2 regions of the Massilia sp. DJPM01 genome follow, and region 1 is predicted to be linked to the other one. Evidence: predicted binding sites of a transcription regulator. Region 1 holds the regulator's gene; the other holds the start of a gene.
The links. The regulator NrdR, encoded in region 1, represses ribonucleotide reductase genes. The targets are predictions, from matches to a motif close to CACNANATNTNGTG.
Positions count from the first base shown of each region.

Region 2: PO883_RS05785 (ribonucleoside-diphosphate reductase subunit alpha) is a predicted target of NrdR. The motif match lies at 5,908-5,921, and genes of this name have one in related genera.

Region 1 is NZ_JAQOZV010000008.1:64,268-74,147, forward strand. It holds gene PO883_RS07790 (pilus assembly protein) at 1-2,240, opposite strand, end outside; gene PO883_RS07795 (PilX N-terminal domain-containing pilus assembly protein) at 2,237-2,812, opposite strand; gene PO883_RS07800 (PilW family protein) at 2,864-3,811, opposite strand; gene pilV (type IV pilus modification protein PilV) at 3,808-4,389, opposite strand; gene nrdR (transcriptional regulator NrdR) at 4,550-5,017, opposite strand; gene glyA (serine hydroxymethyltransferase) at 5,056-6,303, opposite strand; ZMP/ZTP riboswitch at 6,406-6,516, opposite strand; gene PO883_RS07820 (SDR family oxidoreductase) at 6,647-7,393, shown strand; gene ybgC (tol-pal system-associated acyl-CoA thioesterase) at 7,658-8,062, shown strand; gene tolQ (protein TolQ) at 8,092-8,781, shown strand; gene PO883_RS07835 (ExbD/TolR family protein) at 8,794-9,228, shown strand; gene tolA (cell envelope integrity protein TolA) at 9,234-9,880, shown strand, end outside.
Region 2 is NZ_JAQOZV010000005.1:167,407-177,286, forward strand. It holds gene PO883_RS05755 (ABC transporter permease) at 1-505, shown strand, start outside; gene PO883_RS05760 (ABC transporter ATP-binding protein) at 507-1,304, shown strand; gene PO883_RS05765 (inner membrane protein YpjD) at 1,371-2,174, shown strand; gene PO883_RS05770 (PP0621 family protein) at 2,171-2,410, shown strand; gene PO883_RS05775 (PAS domain-containing sensor histidine kinase) at 2,414-4,144, shown strand; gene PO883_RS05780 (sigma-54 dependent transcriptional regulator) at 4,141-5,568, shown strand; gene PO883_RS05785 (ribonucleoside-diphosphate reductase subunit alpha) at 6,143-9,094, shown strand; gene PO883_RS05790 (ribonucleotide-diphosphate reductase subunit beta) at 9,170-9,880, shown strand, end outside.

The DNA.
Region 1 (9,880 bases):
CGCCCTGCTTCCCTGCCGCGTTCGCCGCGCAGGAAGGCGGTGCGCGCTTCGCCCAGTCCGTCCGCCGCGCCACCGGCAAGGGGAACGTCGAGCAGCGTGCGCGATTCCTGCGGCAGGCTGGGCCATTCAAAAGGGATCGTGACCGTCTTGTCCGGCCGGTAGTCCAGCGTGTAGATCTTGCGCGCCGCCGGGTTCAAGGGCGGCAGCGGCGGAACCGCGCCGGCATTCCCGCCCAGCAGGTCGGATGCGTCCCAGTCCGGGGCCGGCGCGATGGCCGGCTCGCCGCCCTTGCCAATGGCTAGCGCGTGGCGTTGCAGGCTGCCGCTACCGGTCGCCAGATCATGGCTGGCCTGGAGGATGTAGCTGCGTCCCTTGCTTACCGGGCCGACGACGGCGGCGCCTGGCGTCGCGCCGCCACTTGCGCCGGCAGCGGCGAACAGGGCGTCGATGGCGGGACCGATCGCCTGCGCGTCCCTGGCGGCAAAAAAGCCCGCCGGACTGCTGCCGTCGGCGCTCCATTCGGTATTGTCGTGCCGGTCGCCGCTGGTGATGAAGGGATTGCCATCGTCGTTGCGGTCGTTGAAGGCGCCGTATTTGGCGGCCAGGTAAAGCGCGCTGGCGCCATTGCCCGCCTCCTTGCCCGATGCAGCGCCGAGTTCGAGCGCGATGCTGCTGACCGTGACCGGCTTGTCGCGCCGGATCGGGTTGGTGTGCGCCCAGTAGGCCGCGCCTGCCAGGTACAGGCTGCCCGCGCCATCGGGGCCGTCGCTGCGCAGGTCGAGTCCGCTCAAGTCCGGCCTGGGCGTGCCATTGCCGAAAGCGCCGCTGCGGTCGGCTTCCATGTCGCCCACGCGGCGGGTGGCCTGCATGACGTCGAAGCGAACCGGCCCGAAGGTGTCGGCGGCGCGCGCGGCATCGTTGCCGTCAGTCCGGGTGTTGCCGGGAACATGGCGGTCGTCAATGAAGGCGGCGTGGCCGATGGTGGCGATCACGTTGCGCTGGCAGGCGGCGCCGACCGGATCGGCCCGGCTCGACCATGCCGGCAAGCCATCGCCGGGCGCGGCGGCAGTGCCCGGTTCGCGCCCCTGCAAATAGCGCAGGGCTTCGTCATACAGTTCTGCCCCGGGATCGCTGGCGGCGTAGCTGCCGGCAGTGGCAGGCTGGCTCCTGCCCGCCAGGTTGACGGACATGATCGTGCCGCTGGCCGCGCCGCTGCCCCGGTCGGGATTGGGTACCAGCACGCCCGTCAAGGCACTCCATTCGGCGCGCTGGTTGGCCTGCGCTTCGTAGCGCGGCGCGTCGAAGGCGGTCTCGCCGATGAACTTGAGCGGCGCGCGCAGGACGCCGCCATCGGGCGCCCTCTCCTTCTCGCGCGCGGCGGCCGGGTACGCCATCAGGCCGATGCGCGCCGCCCCCGCATGCCGCTGCAGCGCCCCTTCCGGCTTGAAGGCGGCCCCGTATGGACGGCACAAGCCGGGCCGGCTGGCGCTGTCGTCGGCGCCGCAGACGCGTACGCGCGCCAGAAATTCGCCATGGAACTTGTCGGACACCAGCCGCGTGCCTCCGGCGCCGTAACGGGGTGCGTCGCACTTGCTGCCTTTGCTGGTGCCGCTGAACAGCACCCGGTTGCGGCACGACACGATGTACAAGTCGGCGTTGCCGAACGGGGTCAGCGCCGCACTGTGCACCGCTGCCAGCTTCTTGCGCGGAAAGTGTCGCGGATGGGCGTAGAAATCAGGATGCGGTGCGCCATCGGGCAGCCACGCGCGCTGCAGCACGGTGATGCCGGGCTCGTCGACGACGCGGTCGCCGCCAGTCAGGCCCAGCCGCACGAGGTCGAGGGTGGATGCCGTGGCCCAGTTGAGCAGATTGCCGCTGAACCCGGCGCCGCCGCAGCCGTGCTGCGCATCGGCCTGCCCCATGGGCGAAAAATATCCCTGGCGCTCGTCCAGGTCGGGCTCGCGCACTGAGCGCGAACGCGCTTTGCTCGGGTACTGGTAGCACAGGCGCGGGTTGAAGTAGCCAGGATAGGCTAGCCCTTCCGCATACTCGCCACGGTAAGCCGCGCCGGCATCCTCGAACGTGAGCGACAGGTTGAGCAGCAGGTTGGGCGGCAAGCGGCCGGGCGCGCCGAGCACGCCGTCGGGCAGCACCAGCGGCGGCGCGGCCGATGCCAGGCAGGCGCCGCAGACGAGCACGAGTGCCAGCAGATGGCGAAGGCAGGCAGGCAGCGGCCTCATGGCGCCTCCTCCGCCGCATCCTTGAGGTAGAACGATTGCAGCACTACCCGGGTGGCGTCGAGCGCGCCGAAGCCGACGGCAGTGATGCGGTAGAAGTTGGCCGGCGGACGGGCGGCGTCGGCGCCGGCCTGGGTGTGCGGCAACAGTTCGATCAGGTAGCGCGGCAATTTCAGCGGCAGCGTGCCTTTGCCCGACGGCAGCTGCGCGCCCGTGAAGCGGCCGTATCCGACCCCGCCCGGCAGCGGCCCGTCATTGCCCGACAGATCGACGTTTTGCCACGCCGGCTGCCCGGGCACGTGCCGGCACAGGCCGGCGTTGACCTCGGCTTCGGCCCCGCAGCCGTCAACGAAGCCGAGCGCGCTGCCGCGGGCAAACAGCGCCGCGCGCGCCGACAGGGGATCGCTGCCGCCTTCGATATCGTACTCGGCATCGGCCAGCGCCGACTCGGCTGCCTGGAAGGCGATGTGCCGGTCGCGTTCGTGGCGGGCGGATTTTTCGCCGTCGAGCGCGCTGCGGGCGGCGGACACGCCGATGATCATCAGCGCCAGCAGCACGAACAGGGCCGTCAGCATGACGGCGCCACCATGGCGGGCGGAAGGACAGGGAGCGCGGGGCATGGTGGCTCACAGGGCCGCATTGCGCAGCACGATGGTGGTGGCGAAGCTGCGCCGTTCGCGCCAGCGCAACGCAGGCGGCATGCGCGCTTCATCGGGCCGGGTACCGGGATCGGCTGCGCCGCCGTAGCCGGCACCGAACAGGTCGAACGCCTGGGACTCGCGCTCGGGCGCGCCGCGCCGGGCACCGTGCAGCAGCAGCGCCACCTTGATGCTGGCCACCCGCTTCCAGTGGGTTTTACGGCGCAAGTCTTGCTCGCGCTCGGCCGGACTGGCGCCATCGAGCGCCAGGGCGGCGTCGAGCGCGTTGACGGCGCCGGCGCTGAGATACTGGTTGGGCAAGCCATCGGCCGGCGCGTCGGTGTCGAGGCCGTACAGCACCTGGAACGTGTCGACGCCCGCCACCAGCGCATCGCTGCGCCAGTTGTTCTGCCCCCGGTATTTGCAGCGCAGTTCAGCCGCGCCACCCGCCGCCGGCGCGACGTAGAAAATGCTCCAGCCTTCGCTGCCGGCACCCACGCCGAAGCCGGCGCAACTGAGCATGCTGGCATCGCCCTCGGCGCCCTCGCCCACGCCGTCGAAACGCAGCGCCAGCACGTCGCTGCCGTTGATGCCGCCCGGGCGCGCACCGGCGATGCCGGCCCCGCCGCCAAGCCCATGGTCGTCCAGTCCGCCGATGCGGGCGGCGGCGCTGGCCGGCGACGGCGGCGCGTCTTCACGGTCGAGGTCGACAAAAGCGCCCTGGCGCGCCGCGCGTTCGATGGCGTCCAGCGCAAAGCGGCCGGCGTCGTCCACCCGCGCCAGGTCGTCCTGGGCGGCGTAGCCGGTCTGGGCCGACACCAGCACGGAAGCCGCAGCCAGTGAAACAAGCAGGCCGAGCAGCAGCGCGACCAGCAATTCCACCAGGGTCAGGCCGGCCTGGCGCCATCCGCGCCGCAACGCCGCATGTGCGCTCATGGCGCACCCGTGCCGAGCATCAGCGCCACGGCAGGCGCCGATGGTGCGCCGGGGGCGGCATCGGCGGCGCCGTCGGCCCGCCTGGCGCGCCAGCCGAGCTTGATCACCACGGGCGCGCCGGGCGCGCCGGCGCACTCCCAGGCCAATGCCCGGCGCCCGTCATCCCACACGGTGGCGTCGCGGCAGACCGCGATGCGGCCACCGGGGAAACCCGCGTGCAGCGCGGCCACCGTGTCGGCGATGTCGAACTGGGCCAGCTGGGCGCTGCTGCACGAGCCCGCGCCGTAGCAGCCGGCGGGCGCGGGCGGCGGCGTGCCGTCCGCCGCATCGTAGCGCAGTTGCAGGTAGGGGTTGCCGAGATCGTCGCGCCGCATCTGGCCGGCATTGGCCTGCATGCGTTCGGCCAGGCTGGTGGCCAGTTGCACCCCGCGCGACATGAGACTGATTCCCTGGCGCGTACGCAGCGCCGCGACCTGGAGGCCGAGCGCGCCCAGGATGCCGACGGCGAGCAGCAGTACCGCCACCAGCACTTCGGTCAGCGTGAATCCGCCGGCGACAGGTTTTCGCAGTAAGCGCATGACTCCCCCGCAACGTTGAACAGACACGTCCGGTCATGACGCCGCGGCCCGGCAGGCAGGGCTGCACGGTTGCGTGGACGGGTGATCTGGATCGCTTGGGAGCTACGTTAACAGCGGTGGGTGCAAACGCGCATGGCCTGCCTCAAGCGTGTGAGCCGAACTATTTGCGTGGTTTGCGCTCGTGGCCTACTTCGGCAATGGCTTCCTGGAACTCGGCCAGGTCTTCGAAGTTTTTATACACGGACGCGAAGCGGATGTAGGCGATCTTGTCGAGGCGTTTCAGTTCCTGCATGACCAGCTCGCCCACGTGGCCGGTATCGACCTCGCGCTGTCCGCTGGTGAGCAGTTTTTCCTCGATCGAGGCGACTGCGCTGTCGATCGCTTCGGCCGACACCGGCCGCTTGCGCAGCGCCAGCATCAGGCTGCCGCGCAGCTTGCCCGAGGCGTACTCGGTGCGGCTGCCGTTTTTCTTGACCATGATCGGCATCGACAATTCGATCCGCTCATAGGTTGTGAAGCGCTTGTCGCACTTGACGCAGCGGCGCCGGCGCCGGATCGAATCGCCCTCCTCGGATACACGCGTATCGAGCACTTGCGTGTCTTCATGCTGACAGAAAGGACATTTCATGGGGCGCCGGGCTTGCTGTGAAAGGACGTGAGCTTACATCAAGCCGCGTAAACCGGGTACTTGTCGGTCAGCTTCTTGACTTCGGCCTTGACCCGTTCGACCACGGCGGCATCATTCGGGTTGTCGAGGATGTCCGCGATCAGGTTGCCGACCGTGGTCGCATCTTCTTCCTTGAAGCCGCGCGTGGTGAAGGCCGGGCTGCCGAGGCGGATGCCGGAAGTGACGAACGGTTTTTGCGGATCGTTCGGGATGCCGTTCTTGTTGCAGGTCATGTGGGCGGCGCCCAGCAAGGCTTCGGCTTCCTTGCCGGTCAGGTTCTTGGCGCGCAGGTCGACCAGCATCACGTGCGATTCGGTGCGGCCGGACACGATGCGCAGGCCGCGCGCGATCAGCGCCTTGGCCAGCGCGTCGGCGTTCTTGACAACCTGCTTCTGGTATTCGGTGAACGAGGGCTCCAGCGCTTCCTTGAAGGCGACCGCCTTGCCGGCAATCACGTGCATCAGCGGGCCGCCCTGGATGCCGGGGAAGATCGCCGAATTGATGGCCTTTTCGTGCTCGGCCTTCATCAGGATGATGCCGCCGCGCGGGCCGCGCAGCGATTTGTGCGTGGTCGAGGTGACGAAGTCGGCGTGCGGTACCGGGTTCGGGTACACACCGGCGGCGATCAGGCCGGCGTAGTGCGCCATGTCGACCATGAAGTACGCGCCCACGGCCTTGGCTACCTTGGCGAAGCGCTCGAAATCGATCTTGAGCGAGAACGCCGAGGCGCCGGCGATGATCATTTTTGGCTTGTGCTCATGCGCAAGACGCTCCATGGCCTCGTAGTCGATGTCTTCCTGTTCGGTCAGGCCGTAGGACACCACATTGAACCACTTGCCCGACATGTTCAGCGCCATGCCGTGGGTCAGGTGGCCGCCTTCGGCCAGCGACATGCCCATGATGGTGTCGCCCGGCTTGAGCATGGCGAAGAACACGCCCTGGTTGGCCTGGGAGCCGGAGTTCGGCTGCACGTTGGCCGCTTCGGCGCCGAACAGTTGTTTGACACGGTCGATCGCCAGTTGTTCCGCGACGTCGACGAATTCGCAGCCGCCGTAGTAGCGCTTGCCCGGATAGCCTTCGGCATACTTGTTGGTCAGCTGCGAGCCCTGGGCTTGCATGACCGCTGGCGAGGTGTAGTTTTCGGACGCGATCAGTTCGATGTGATCTTGCTGGCGTGCGTTTTCCTTCTGGATTGCACCCCACAGTTCCGGGTCAACATGGGCCAGCGTGTGTTCTTTTGAAAACATGAAAAAACTCCAATCGATAAGAGTGCGAGGCACCTGATTGCAAGGATCGAATGAGGGGAGCCGTCGGAAATGGAACAGGCAGCCTCATCGTGCGCTTCCATCGGTGGCTGCCCAGGCGAACGGCTGATGAAATCTCACGTTCCCCGGTGGATGCCCACCTTTCGCCGCCAGGCAGCAATGCGCCGCGACTTTTCGCCAGTTACGTGAGACATAATGGAGCCCAAATTGTAAGTTAAGTCCCCGATTAGGGCAAGGAATGGGATTGCCTAAATGGCAGGTAGCGGCCATTCCAGTCACTTCGACTACAATTGAGCACAGCCTCGCACTTCTTCAGGACACTACCATGATCGTTTTTATCACCGGCGCCTCCGCCGGCTTCGGCGCCGAAATGGCGCGTACCTTCGTCAACAGCGGCCATCAGGTCGTGATCAGCGGGCGCCGCAAGGACCGCCTCGACGCCCTGGCAGCCGAACTGGGCGACCTGGCTTTGCCGATCGTCATGGATGTCACCTGCAAGGAATCGATCAATGAAGCCTTGTCGATGCTGCCGCAGTCGTGGCGCCAGGTCGATGTGCTGATCAACAATGCCGGGCTGGCGCTCGGCACGCAGCCGGCCCACGAAGCCCCGCTGGCCGACTGGGAAACCATGATCGCGACCAATTGCACCGGGCTGGTGACGATGACGCGCGCCGTGCTGCCGGCCATGGTCGAGCGCGGCAGCGGGCTGATCATCAACCTGGGATCGGTGGCGGGCCACTATCCCTACCCGGGCGGCAATGTGTACGGGGCGACCAAGGCGTTTGTCGACCAGTTCACGCTCAACCTGCGCGCCGACCTGGCGGGGACCGGCGTGCGCGCGACCAACCTGGCGCCGGGATTGTGCGGCGGGACCGAGTTTTCCAACGTGCGCTTCAAGGGCGACGAGGCCGCCGCCGCCAAGGTGTATGAAGGCACGGTGCCGCTGACGGCCAAGGATATCGCGGCGACGGTATTCTGGATCGCCACCCTGCCGCCGCATATGAATATCAATACGATCGAGATGATGCCGACTTGCCAGGGGTTTTCGCCGTTTGCGATCAAGCGGACCTGAGGCCCCTCCACCCCCACATCGTTCCTGGCACTGCCAGAAACGGCTACCCGCGCCAAGGCGGCACTCGGCGGGCACGACGCGGCGCGGCAAGTAACACAACTACACCCCATGTAAGCGATTGTTACAGAACTTGGCACTTCGTTATCACTCACGTCTACTTGTGCCCCACCCAACCCGCGCCGGGTCATGTTTATGTACGCTTGCGTACATTTATGGCCCGGAAATCGCGTAAAATGTTTCCGATATTCATTTATGGCAAATCAAATGCCCTCAGTATTCAGTTGGCCGGTACGGGTCTATTACGAAGACACCGATGCCGGCGGCATCGTCTTTTACGCGAATTACCTCAAATTCTTCGAACGTGCGCGCACCGAGTGGCTGCGCGCGGCCAATGTCGGCCAACAGGCGCTGCGCGACCAGGAAGGCGCGATCTTCGTCGTCAAGAACGCCAGCATCGACTATCACGCGCCAGCCCGGCTCGATGATGCATTAAACTTGACATTGAGTATAGAAAAACTGGGGCATGCATCGGTCCTGTTCCTCCAGCAAGCCTGGCACGGCGATGTCTTGCTGGCCAGCGCACGGGTCAAGGTTGCTTGCGTCGATGCCGCAACGCTGCGTCCACGCGCCCTGCCCGAGGCCACCGCTGCTAAAATGCGTGCCGCCTGACACTTCACACCTAGAAAAATCCAACGCCCATGAATGCAGCCCAAGACCTTTCCTTTCTCGCCCTGATCGGTAACGCGCACCTGATCGTGCAATTGATCATGGCACTCTTGCTGGGCCTGTCCATCATGAGCTGGACCTATATCTTCCGCAAAGCCTTCGCCGTGCGCGCCGCCCGTCAGCAGACCGAACAGTTCGAGCGCAGCTTCTGGGCCGGCGGCAACCTGCACACCCTGCACCAGAACGCCAGCACCACGCGCGAGCAAAGCGGCGCGCTGGCACGCATCTTCGAAGCCGGCATGGGCGAGTTCATCAAGGGCAAGCAAGCCTCTTCCCAGCGCGATCCGCTCGATACCGGCGCCGTGCTCGATGGCGCCCGGCGCGCCATGCGCGCCGCCTTCCAGCGCGAACTCGACGGCCTCGACTCGCACCTGAACTTCCTGGCCTCGGTCGGTTCGGTCTCGCCCTACATCGGCCTGCTCGGCACCGTGTGGGGCATCATGAACGCCTTCCGCGGCCTGGCCAACGTGCAGCAAGCGACCCTGGCGGCGGTTGCGCCCGGCATTGCCGAAGCGCTGATCGCGACCGCCATCGGCCTGTTCGCGGCCATTCCGGCCGTGGTCGCGTACAACCGCTTCACGCACGATATCGACCGCCTGGCCATCCGCTTCGAGAGCTTCGTCGAAGAATTCTCGAACATCTTGCAGCGCCAGTCGCGCTGATCGGAGTCACTGATGGCCTCGTTTTCCAGCAGCCTGCGCGGCGGACGCAAACGCAAGTTCAAGTCCGAAATCAACGTCGTTCCCTACATCGACGTGATGCTGGTGTTGCTGATCATTTTCATGGTCGTGCCGCCCGCCAATAGTCCGAGCGTGATCAACCTGCCGAGCGCGGAGAAATCCGCGCTGCCGCCGGACGACTATATCCAGATCGTGCTCAAGCCCAACGCCAGCCTGAGCATCGGCGTGAACGGCAAGAACAGCGCCGCGCCCGAGGAGCTGCCGAACCGCGCCGCCGTGCTGCGCCGCCTGCGCAGCTTGCATGGCGAGCATCCCGAGTATCCGGTCATGATTGCCGGCGACCGCGACAGCAAGTACGACGACGTGATCCAGCTCATTTCCGAAGCGAAGAAGATGGGCATCAACCGGGTCGGCCTTGCCACCAAGTGAAGACGATGGCGCCCCTCCCCCCCGCCGCCCACGCTGGCGGCCCTTACATTGTTCCGCCGGAGCCGAGCCGCACCCCGGCCATCCTGCTGGCGCTGGCGGTGCACGCCGGCTTGCTGCTGTTCCTGTGGGCCGGCATCAGCTGGCAGAATGTCGCCCCGACCACGACCGAGGCTGAAGTGTGGGACATGCAAGTGCGTGAAGCCGGCCCGGCCGCGCCCGACGAGCCGCCACCACCGCCGCGCGTGGTGAAACCGGTGGAGCCGCCCAAGCCGGTGGAAAAGGCCGTGGAGAAAGCGGTCGAGAAACCCGTCGAAAAGCCGCCGGCCGTCAAGCCGCCGGACATCGCGCTCGAACGCGAAAAGAAGCTCAAGGAACAGAAGCTCAAGCAGGATCAGCGCCTGGCCGAGGAAAAGCGCGAGCTCGAGAAAGCCCGCAAGGAGTTGGCCGAACAGAAGAAGCGCGACGAGCAAAAGAAACTGGCCGACGAGAAGAAACTCGACGAGCAAAAGAAATTGGCCGAGCAGAAGAAGCACGACCAGAAGAAGCACGAGCAGGACAAGGCGGAACAGGACAAGCTGGCCGACAAGCTGGCCCAGGACAAAGCGGCCAAGGCCGACAAAGCGGCCAAGGACAAGAAACTGGCCGAAGAGAA
Region 2 (9,880 bases), on a different contig from region 1:
GCGCGTGTATGCCTGGCTCAATCCCCTGGTACAGCTGCTGCGCCCGATTCCGCCGATCGCCTATATTCCGCTGGCGATCCTGTGGTTCGGGCTGGGCAATCCGCCGGCCGTGTTCCTGATCGCGCTGGGGGCGTTCTTTCCGGTGCTGATCAATACCATCGCCGGGGTGCGCCAGGTCGACGCCATTTACCTGCGCGCGGCGCGCAACCTGGGTGCCAGCGAGCGCACCATGTTCGTGCGCGTGATCTTGCCGGCCGCCGTGCCCTACATCCTGTCCGGCGTGCGGATCGGGATCGGCACCGCCTTCATCGTGGTGATCGTCTCGGAAATGATCGCAGTAAACAATGGCCTGGGTTTCCGCATCCTGGAAGCGCGCGAGTATTTTTGGTCCGACAAGATCATGGCCGGCATGGCCACCATCGGCATGCTGGGGCTGGCGATCGACATCGGCATGAACCGCCTGAACAATTACCTGCTGCGCTGGCACCGCGGCCTGGAGAACTGAGATGAGTGCATCACCGATCCATATCGAGGGCGTCGACAAGGTCTTCAACAGCGCCGCGGGCGAGCTGGTCGCGCTCAAGGAGATCAACCTGGAGATCCCGGCCGGGCAATTCACCTGCCTGCTGGGACCGTCGGGCTGCGGCAAGTCGACCCTGCTCAACGCCATCGCCGGGTTCGCGCTGCCCACGCGCGGCACCATCCGCACCGGCGCGCACGCGGTGACGGGGCCGGGGCCGGAGCGCGGCATGGTGTTCCAGGAGTACGCCCTGTTTCCCTGGATGACAGTCGAGCAGAACGTCGCCTTCGGCCTGGAAATCAAGGGCCTGGACAAGGCCACCATCGCGGCCACCGTGGCGCGCCTGCTGGAGATGCTGTCGCTGGGCGACTTCCGCCAGCGCTTTCCCAAGGATTTGTCGGGCGGCATGCGCCAGCGGGTGGCGATTGCGCGCGTGCTGGCGCTCGATTCGCCGATCATGCTGATGGACGAGCCGTTCGGCGCGCTCGACGCGCTGACCCGGCGCAACCTGCAGGACGAACTGCTGCGCATCTGGGCCGCCACCGGCAAGACCATCATTTTCGTCACCCACAGCATCGAGGAAGCGATCTACCTGGCCGACCGCATCGTGGTGATGACTTACCGTCCGGGCACGGTCAAGCGCGACGTGATGGTCGATCTGGCGCGCCTGCGCGACCCGGCCGCGCCCGATTTCAATGCGCTCAAGCGCGAGCTGGGGCAGCTGGTCATGGAAGAGCAGCAGCGCCACCACAACGACGAGTTGCGCATGGCGGCGGTCGATTAGGCGGCGCTGGCGGCGGCGCCGTCACGCCGTCCCCGCCAGCGCGCGCCGATAGTGTAAACTTGCGCCATGCAGACTTACTTACTTATCGCAGCGGCGCTGCTGTACGCGCTGTGCGCCCTTCTTCCCACGCCCCGGGGCGCCCTCATTTCCGGGGTCACGGCCGGGGCCTGGCTGCTGCACGGCGCCGCCCTCTGGTTCGACATGATGGCGCCCGGCAGCGTGCGGATCGGCTTCGCGCTGATGATTTCCGCCGCCCTGTGGATCTCGGTGGCCGCCTACTGGATCGAAAACCGCAATTTCGCGCTCGATGGCCTGCGCCGCCTGGTGATGCCCTGCGCCGCCGCCGCCGCGCTGCTGCCGGCCGTGTTTCCGGGCAGCGTGCTGCAGCTCGAAGGACGCGCCCCGGCCTTCGGCTGGCATATTTCGGTCGCCATCCTGGCCTACAGCACCCTGACCATCGCCGCCTTCCACGCGGTCTTGATGGCGCTCCAGGAAACGCGCCTGCACGCGCGCAACCCGCAAGCCGGCTGGCTGGCCACCGCGCTCGACCAGCTGCCGGCCCTGCTGACCATGGAAAAACTGCTGTTCCGCCTGATCTGGATCGGCTTCGTGCTGCTCAGCCTGACCGTGCTCTCGGGGATTGTGTTTTCGGAGCAAGTGTTCGGCACCGTGCTCAAGTGGGATCACAAGAGTGTCTTCACCTTGCTGTCGTGGCTGCTGTTCGCCGCGCTGCTGGCCGGACGGCGCTGGCGCGGCTGGCGCGGCAAGACCGCGCTGCGCTTCACCCTGGCCGGTTTCGCCACCCTGGTGCTGGCCTATGTCGGCAGCCGTTTCGTTCTTGAAGTCGTTTTGCACCGGGGGCTGGCATGACACGCATTCTGTTCTGGATCGCCCTGCTGATCCTGATTATCGCCGCCATCCGCAGCAAGCTGCGCGGCATGGCGCCGCCGCCCGGGCAGGGCAGCGCTCCACGGCCGGCCGCGCGCGAAGCGGAAACCATGATCGCCTGCGCCCACTGCCATGTGTACTTCCCCGAGTCGGAAGCGGTCAAGGCCGGCGGGCGCGAGTATTGCAGCCCGGACCACGCGCGTTTGCCGCCCGCCTGAGTGATGTCCTTCTGGAGCGCGCTGTCGGCGGAGTCGCGCGAAACATTCTGGCGCTCGCTGCAGGCGCTGACCGCCACCCGCATCGTCATCTCGCTGGTGCTGCTGGCCTACCTGGCCTTCGACCACAAAGACGTGGCCAGCGCCGGCCCGCATCTGTATGCCGACACCTGCATCGCCTACCTGGTGCTGGCCGGCGCCTTCGTGCTGGCCAGCGTGTACGTGCGCAAGCATTTCCTGATGCAGGTGGTGCTGCAGATCGCGGTCGACATCGGCGTCATTTCGGTGCTGTACATGGCCGCCGCCGCCAGCCGCGGCAGCCTGGTGATCCTGTACCTGTTTCCGCTGGCCGGGGCCGCAATCCTGGCACCGCGCCTGCTGGCCCTGTTTTCGGCCGCGCTGGTCACCTTGTTCCTGCTGATCGATTCCCTGTACCAGGTCTTCCTGGGCGCGGCCGGCATGCCGCTCACCCAGGCCGGGCTGTACGGCGCCGCCTTTTTCGCCATCGTGATGGTGGTCAGCCGCCTCGCCGCCAGGCTGATCCGGCAGGAAGAACTGGCCACGCGCCACGGCGCCGACCTGAAAATCCAGCAGGCGATCAACCAGATCGTGATCGCCGATGTCGACGATGGCATTCTCGTGGTCGACCGCGACGGCCACATCTTCGCCGGCAACCCGGCCGCCCAGCACATGCTGGGGCTGGCCAACGGCGACAGCGGCTTTGCCCTGTCCGAGGTGCCCGCGCTGGAACCGGTCGCGTTCGCGTTTTCGGAGTGGCAGCAGCAGGTCGGGCCGGCCAGCGCCGCCGGCGTGGCGCGCGCCGCCTTCGTCACCGTCAAGCCCTACCGCGACAGCGGCGGGGGCGAGGCCGGCATGGCCGCCTGGAGCGGACGGCGCGACCTGGCGGCCCACCTCAAGCTGCGCTTTGCGCGGGTCGACACGGTCGACGAGGCGTCCGAGCGCTGCGTGATTTTCTTGCAGGATGTGACCGCCATCGAAAACCAGGCCCAGGAACTGAAACTGGCATCGATGGGACGCCTGACGGCCAGCATCGCGCACGAGGTGCGCAATCCGCTCTCGGCGATCGGCCACGCCACCGCCCTGCTGGCGGAAGACTTGCACGAGCCGGGCCAGGCGCGCCTGCTCAAGATCGTCGGCGACAATGTGGCGCGGGTGAACCGCATGGTCGAAGACATACTGCAATTGTCGCGCAAGGTCCAGCCGAATGGCGATCCCTTGTTGCTCGGCCCGTTTTTGAATGAGCTGAAAACCGAATTTGACGAAACCCAGAGTGTCGCCGATGATATAGTGTGGTTGGGCAACACTGGAGCCGTGCCGGTGCGTTTCGACGCGCTGCACCTGCGCGAAGTGCTGATCAACCTGCTGACCAATGCGCTGCGCTACGCCAGCGGCGGGGTGGGCAGTATCCGCGTCTACGTGGTGACCGACTCGGCCGGCGGCATGGAGCTGCACGTGCAGGATGACGGTCCGGGCATCACGCCCGAGGTGCGGGCCCACCTGTTCGAGCCGTTCTATACGACCTCGAGCAAGGGCACCGGGCTGGGGCTGTACCTGGCGCGCGAGCTGTGCCTGAACAACGCGGCGATGCTCGATTACGAATATCGCTTCGATGCCAGCGGCTTCGGCGTGCGCGCGGCCAGTGGCCGCTTTGTGATTTCATTCGCGCAGCCGCTGGGGGCGCGCGGTGTTACTAGTAATAGAAAGGCAACAACATGACATCACCCCGCGTACTGGTCGTCGATGACGAGGCGGATTTACGCGAACTGCTGGAAATCACGCTGGTCAGGATGGGGCTCGATGTGGACAGCGCCGAAACGCTGCGCGAGGCGCGCGCCTTCCTGGCGCAGAACGATTACGGTCTCATTCTCACCGACATGCGCCTGCCCGACGGCCTGGGCCTGGAACTGGTGCAGGAAGTGAGCGCGTCCAACAAGTCGACCCCGATCGCGGTGGTGACCGCCTACGGCAGCGCCGAAAACGCGGTGGTGGCCTTGAAGGCGGGCGCCTTCGATTACGTCTCCAAGCCGGTGGTGCTGGACGATTTGCGCGTGATGGTGCAGTCGGCCCTGCGCCTGTCGGCCCCGGCCACGCACAGCGGCAGCCCGGCGGCGGCCGGCACGGCGTCGCGCCTGATCGGCGAATCGGCCGTGATGCAATCGCTGCGCAAGCAGATCGAACGGCTGGCGCGCTCGATGGCGCCGATTGCCATCACGGGCGAGTCGGGCAGCGGCAAGGAATTGGTGGCGCGCGAAATCCACGCCCGCAGTTCGCGCGCGGGCAAGCCCTTCATTGCCGTGAATTGCGGCGCGATTCCCGAAGCGCTGATGGAAGCCGAGTTTTTCGGCTACCGCAAGGGTGCGTTTACCGGCGCGGCCGACGAGCGCGACGGGTTTTTCCACGCGGCCAACGGCGGCACCCTGATGCTCGATGAAGTGGCCGATTTGCCGCTGGCGATGCAGGTCAAGCTGCTGCGCGCGATCCAGGAACGGCGCGTGCGCAAGATCGGCGCCACCAGCGAAGAGCCGGTCGACGTGCGCATCATCAGCGCCACCCACCAGAACCTGGCGCAGTGCGTCGAAACCGGCAAGTTCCGCCAGGATCTGTTTTACCGCTTGAACGTGATCGAGTTGAGCGTGCCGCCGCTGCGCGAGCGGCTCGACGACCTGGGCGTGCTGGTCCATGGCATGCTGGCGCGCCTGGCCGGGGCGGGGCAGCAGGCCGCCCTTGGGCCGCAGGTGCTGGAAACCTTGAGCACGTATTCGTTCCCGGGCAATGTGCGCGAACTGGAGAACGTGCTGGAACGGGCGCTGGCGTTCGCCAACGATGGCGTGATCGAAGTGGGCGACCTGTCGCTCAAGGGCGCGCGCGTGGCCGAACGGCCGGCGCCGGTGGCCGAGGCGGTGGCGGCGCCGCTGCAGGCGGGCGCGCCGCAGGTGGCTGCGCCGATGAGCGTGAGCGGGCCGGCCGAGTTGCCCAGCAACTTGCCCGATTATCTGGAGCAGGTCGAGCGCGAGATCATCCTGCGCGCGCTGACCCAGACCCAGTTCAACCGCACCCAGGCGGCCCTGCTGCTGGGGATCAGCTTCCGCCAGCTGCGCTATCAGATGCAAAAGCTCGATATCCAGGAGCCGGAAGGGTAGGGTGCGGCCGCCAGCACCTGGGGCCTGCGGCGCGTCTGCGCAGAAATAACTTGGCCCCCGCCTGCGCGGGCCGGCCAGATAGCCGGGCGGCGTCCTTCCAGGCCCATTCCAGCGCCCACTCCCGCCACGGTTTATAATGCTGCCCCGCGACGCAGAAATGGCAGGCGCGCGCGCTGGCGGCTGCTTCAAAAAATGGCACCCGTTAGTATGTGCTAACCGGGCAGTCCTTCATGCGGCCTGAGTCAAAAAAGTCAAGCGACGCACAGGAAAATATTGCTACTTAATTCTATTGCCACTCCCCGGGTGAGGCACTACAATTAGTCCCACATTTGATGAATCGACTAGATATAGTGGTTTTTGAAGCGCTACCACCGATAACTCAGCATCCATAACGCAGCACGGCAAGCCCAGTTTTTTAGCGCAATCCACCCACCATCGCCTCACGGCGCCGGCCTCGACAATCCAGGCTGGCGGGGTGTTTTTTTGTTTTTATATTTGTTGGGGACGGTTGAATGACGCCGTCCACTTGATAACAACCGGCGGCAGACCAAAGCCCGCCGCTCCAGGAGGTCCAATGCAAACATCCCAAGATTCTTCGATCAACCAATTGCACATCACACCTGGAGCGGCTGGCCAGCCAGCGTCCACCAGCGCCGCCGCCGTCGCCGCCCGCGGCGACTATCGCATCATCCGCCGCAACGGCGCTGTCGTCGCGTTTGAACCATCGAAGATCTCGATCGCCGTCACCAAGGCCTTTTTGGCCATCAACGGTGGCCAGAGCGCCGGCTCCGCGCGCGTGCGCGAACTGGTCGAGCAACTGACCGAGAACGTGGTGTCGGCCCTGATCCGGCGCCAGCCATCGGGCGGCACTTTCCACATCGAAGACGTGCAGGACCAGGTTGAACTGTCGCTGATGCGTTCGGGCGAGCACGACGTGGCGCGTGCCTACGTGCTGTACCGCGCCAAGCACATGGAAGAGCGCCGCCTGCAGAAGGAAGCGCTGGGCGGTTCGGCCGACGTGAGTGCGCCGCAAATCCACGTACTTGAGAACGGCCAGCGCCGCCTGCTCGACATGAACCAGGTGCGCGACCTGATCGCCGCCGCCTGCGTCGGCCTGGAAAAGCACGTCGACGCCGACGCCATCCTGGCCGAAACGGTGAAGAACCTGTACGACGGCGTGCCGGTCGAAGAGTTGCACAAGTCCGCCATCCTGGCTGCGCGCGCGCTGATGGAAAAGGACCCGGCTTACTCGCAAGTGACGGCCCGCATCCTGCTGCACACCATCCGCAAGGAAGTGTTCTGCGAAGAAGTCCCGCAAGCGAAGGCGGCGGCACACTATATAGAGTACTTCCCGAAATACATCGCCAAGGGCATCGAAAACGAGTTGCTGGACCCGGTACTGGCCACCTTCGACCTGGCCAAGCTGGCCAAGGCCCTGGTTGCCGACCGTGACTTGCAGTTCGGTTATATCGGCCTGCAAACCCTGTACGACCGCTACTTCCTGCACGTGCGCGATGTGCGCATCGAAATGCCGCAGGCGTTCTACATGCGGGTGGCCATGGGCCTGTCGCTGCGCGAAGAAAACCGTGAAGCGCGCGCCGTCGAGTTCTACAACCTGCTGTCCAGTTTTGATTTCATGAGCTCGACCCCGACCCTGTTCAATGCCGGCACCCTGCGCTCGCAGCTCTCGTCGTGCTACCTGACCACCGTCTCGGACGACCTGGAAGGCATCTACGACGCCATCAAGGAAAACGCGCTGCTGGCCAAGTTCGCCGGCGGCCTGGGCAACGACTGGACGCCGGTGCGCGCCCTGGGTGCCCACATCAAGGGAACCAACGGCAAGTCGCAAGGCGTGGTGCCGTTCCTGAAAGTGGTCAACGACACCGCCGTGGCGGTCAACCAGGGCGGCAAGCGCAAGGGCGCGGTATGCGCCTACCTGGAAACCTGGCACATGGACGTGGAAGAATTCCTGGACCTGCGCAAGAACACCGGCGACGACCGCCGCCGCACCCACGACATGAACACGGCCAACTGGATTCCCGACCTGTTCATGAAGCGCGTGATGGAAAAGGGCGACTGGACCCTGTTCTCGCCATCGGAAACGCCGGACCTGCACGACAAGGTCGGCAAGGCGTTTGAGGCGGCCTACACCGGCTACGAAGCCAAGGCTGCCGCCGGCGAGATCCGCGTGTTCAAGAAGATCGCCGCGCTCGACCTGTGGCGCAAGATGCTGTCGATGCTGTTCGAAACCGGCCACCCATGGATCACCTTCAAGGATCCATGCAACATCCGTTCGCCACAGCAACACGTGGGCGTGGTCCACAGCTCGAACCTGTGCACCGAGATCACCCTCAACACCAACGAGTCGGAAATCGCGGTCTGCAACCTGGGTTCCGTGAACTTGCCGGCGCACATGAAAGAAGGCAAGCTCGACCCGGTCAAGCTGCAGAAAACCGTGCGCACCGCGATGCGCATGCTCGACAACGTCATCGATATCAATTACTACGCCGTCGAAAAAGCACGTAACTCGAACATGCGCCACCGTCCGGTGGGAATGGGTATCATGGGCTTTCAGGATTGCCTGCACATGATGCGCGTACCGTATTCGTCGAACCAGGCGGTGGAATTTGCCGACCGTTCGATGGAAGCGGTGTGCTACTACGCCTACCTGGCCTCGACCGAGCTGGCCGAAGAGCGCGGCCGCTACGAGTCGTACGCCGGCTCGCTGTGGGAGCGCGGCATCCTGCCGCAGGATTCGATCAAGCTGCTGGCCGAGGAACGCGGCGGCTACCTGGAAGTGGACATGTCGTCGGCCATGGACTGGACCGTGGTGCGCGAGCGCATCAAGCAGTTCGGCATGCGCAACTCGAACTGCGTGGCGATTGCCCCGACCGCGACGATTTCGAACATCATCGGCGTGTCGGCCTGCATCGAACCGACCTTCCAGAACCTGTATGTGAAGTCGAACCTGTCCGGCGAATTTACCGAGATCAATTCTTACCTGGTGCGCGACCTCAAGGCGCGCGACCTGTGGGATGAAGTCATGATCGCCGACCTGAAATACTTCGACGGTTCGCTGGCCAAGATCGACCGCATCCCGCAAGACTTGCGTGACATTTACGCAACGGCGTTCGAAGTCTCGCCGAGCTGGCTGGTGGAAGCGGCGTCGCGCCGCCAGAAGTGGATCGACCAGGCCCAGTCGCTGAACATCTACATGGCTGGCGCCTCGGGCAAGAAGCTCGACGAAACCTACAAGCTGGCCTGGCTGCGCGGCTTGAAGACCACTTACTACCTGCGCACCATCGCGGCGACCCACATGGAGAAGTCGACCTCCAAGACCGGCGCGCTGAACGCGGTGGCGGTCGATGGCGGCATGTCGGCCCACGCAATCGGTGCGGCGGCCGACACGGCGGCAGCGGCGGCAAGCGCGGCGGCGACGGCAGCGGCGGCGGCCGAGGAAGACGGCGCGGCGTGCTACCTGCGTCCGGGCGACGATGGCTTCGAGGAATGCGAAGCCTGCCAGTAATCGCTGGCAAAGAGGCGGGGCGCCACGGCGCTTCGCGCAAGACCGAATTGAAGACAGACGAAAGAGGAATACACCATGTTGTCCTGGGACGATGAAACAGCCAGCGCGCCAGCCGCGCGCCCCGTGGCGCCAAGCGCCGCCGTAGCGGGTGCCGAACCCGCCGCCGTAGCGGACGCCGATGCCGTAGCGGTCGCCAAGCGCGTGCACGCCGACGACAAACGCATCATCAACGGCAAGACCGATGTGAACCAGCTGGTCCCGTTCAAATACAAATGGGCGTGGGACAAATACCTGGCCGGTTGCGCCAACCACTGGATGCCGCAAGAGGTGAACATGCAGCGCGACATCGAGTTGTGGAAAAATCCCAACGGTCTGACCGACGACGAGCGCCGTCTGGTGAAGCGCAACCTGGGCTTCTTCGTGACCGCCGATTCGCTGGCCGCCAACAACATCGTGCTGGGCACCTACCGCCACATCACGGCGCCCGAGTGCCGCCAGTACCTGCTGCGCCAGGCGTTCGAGGAAGCGATCCACACCCACGCCTACCAGTACATCGTGGAGTCGCTGGGCCTGGACGAGGGCGAGATTTTCAACGCCTACAACGAAGTCAAGTCGATCCGCGACAAGGATGAGTTCCTGATTCCGTTCATTAACACCCTGACCGACCCGGCGTTCACCACCGGCAGCGTGGAAAACGACCAGAAGCTGTTGAAATCGCTGATCGTGTTCGCCTGCCTGATGGAAGGCTTGTTCTTCTATGTGGGCTTTACCCAGATCCTGGCGCTG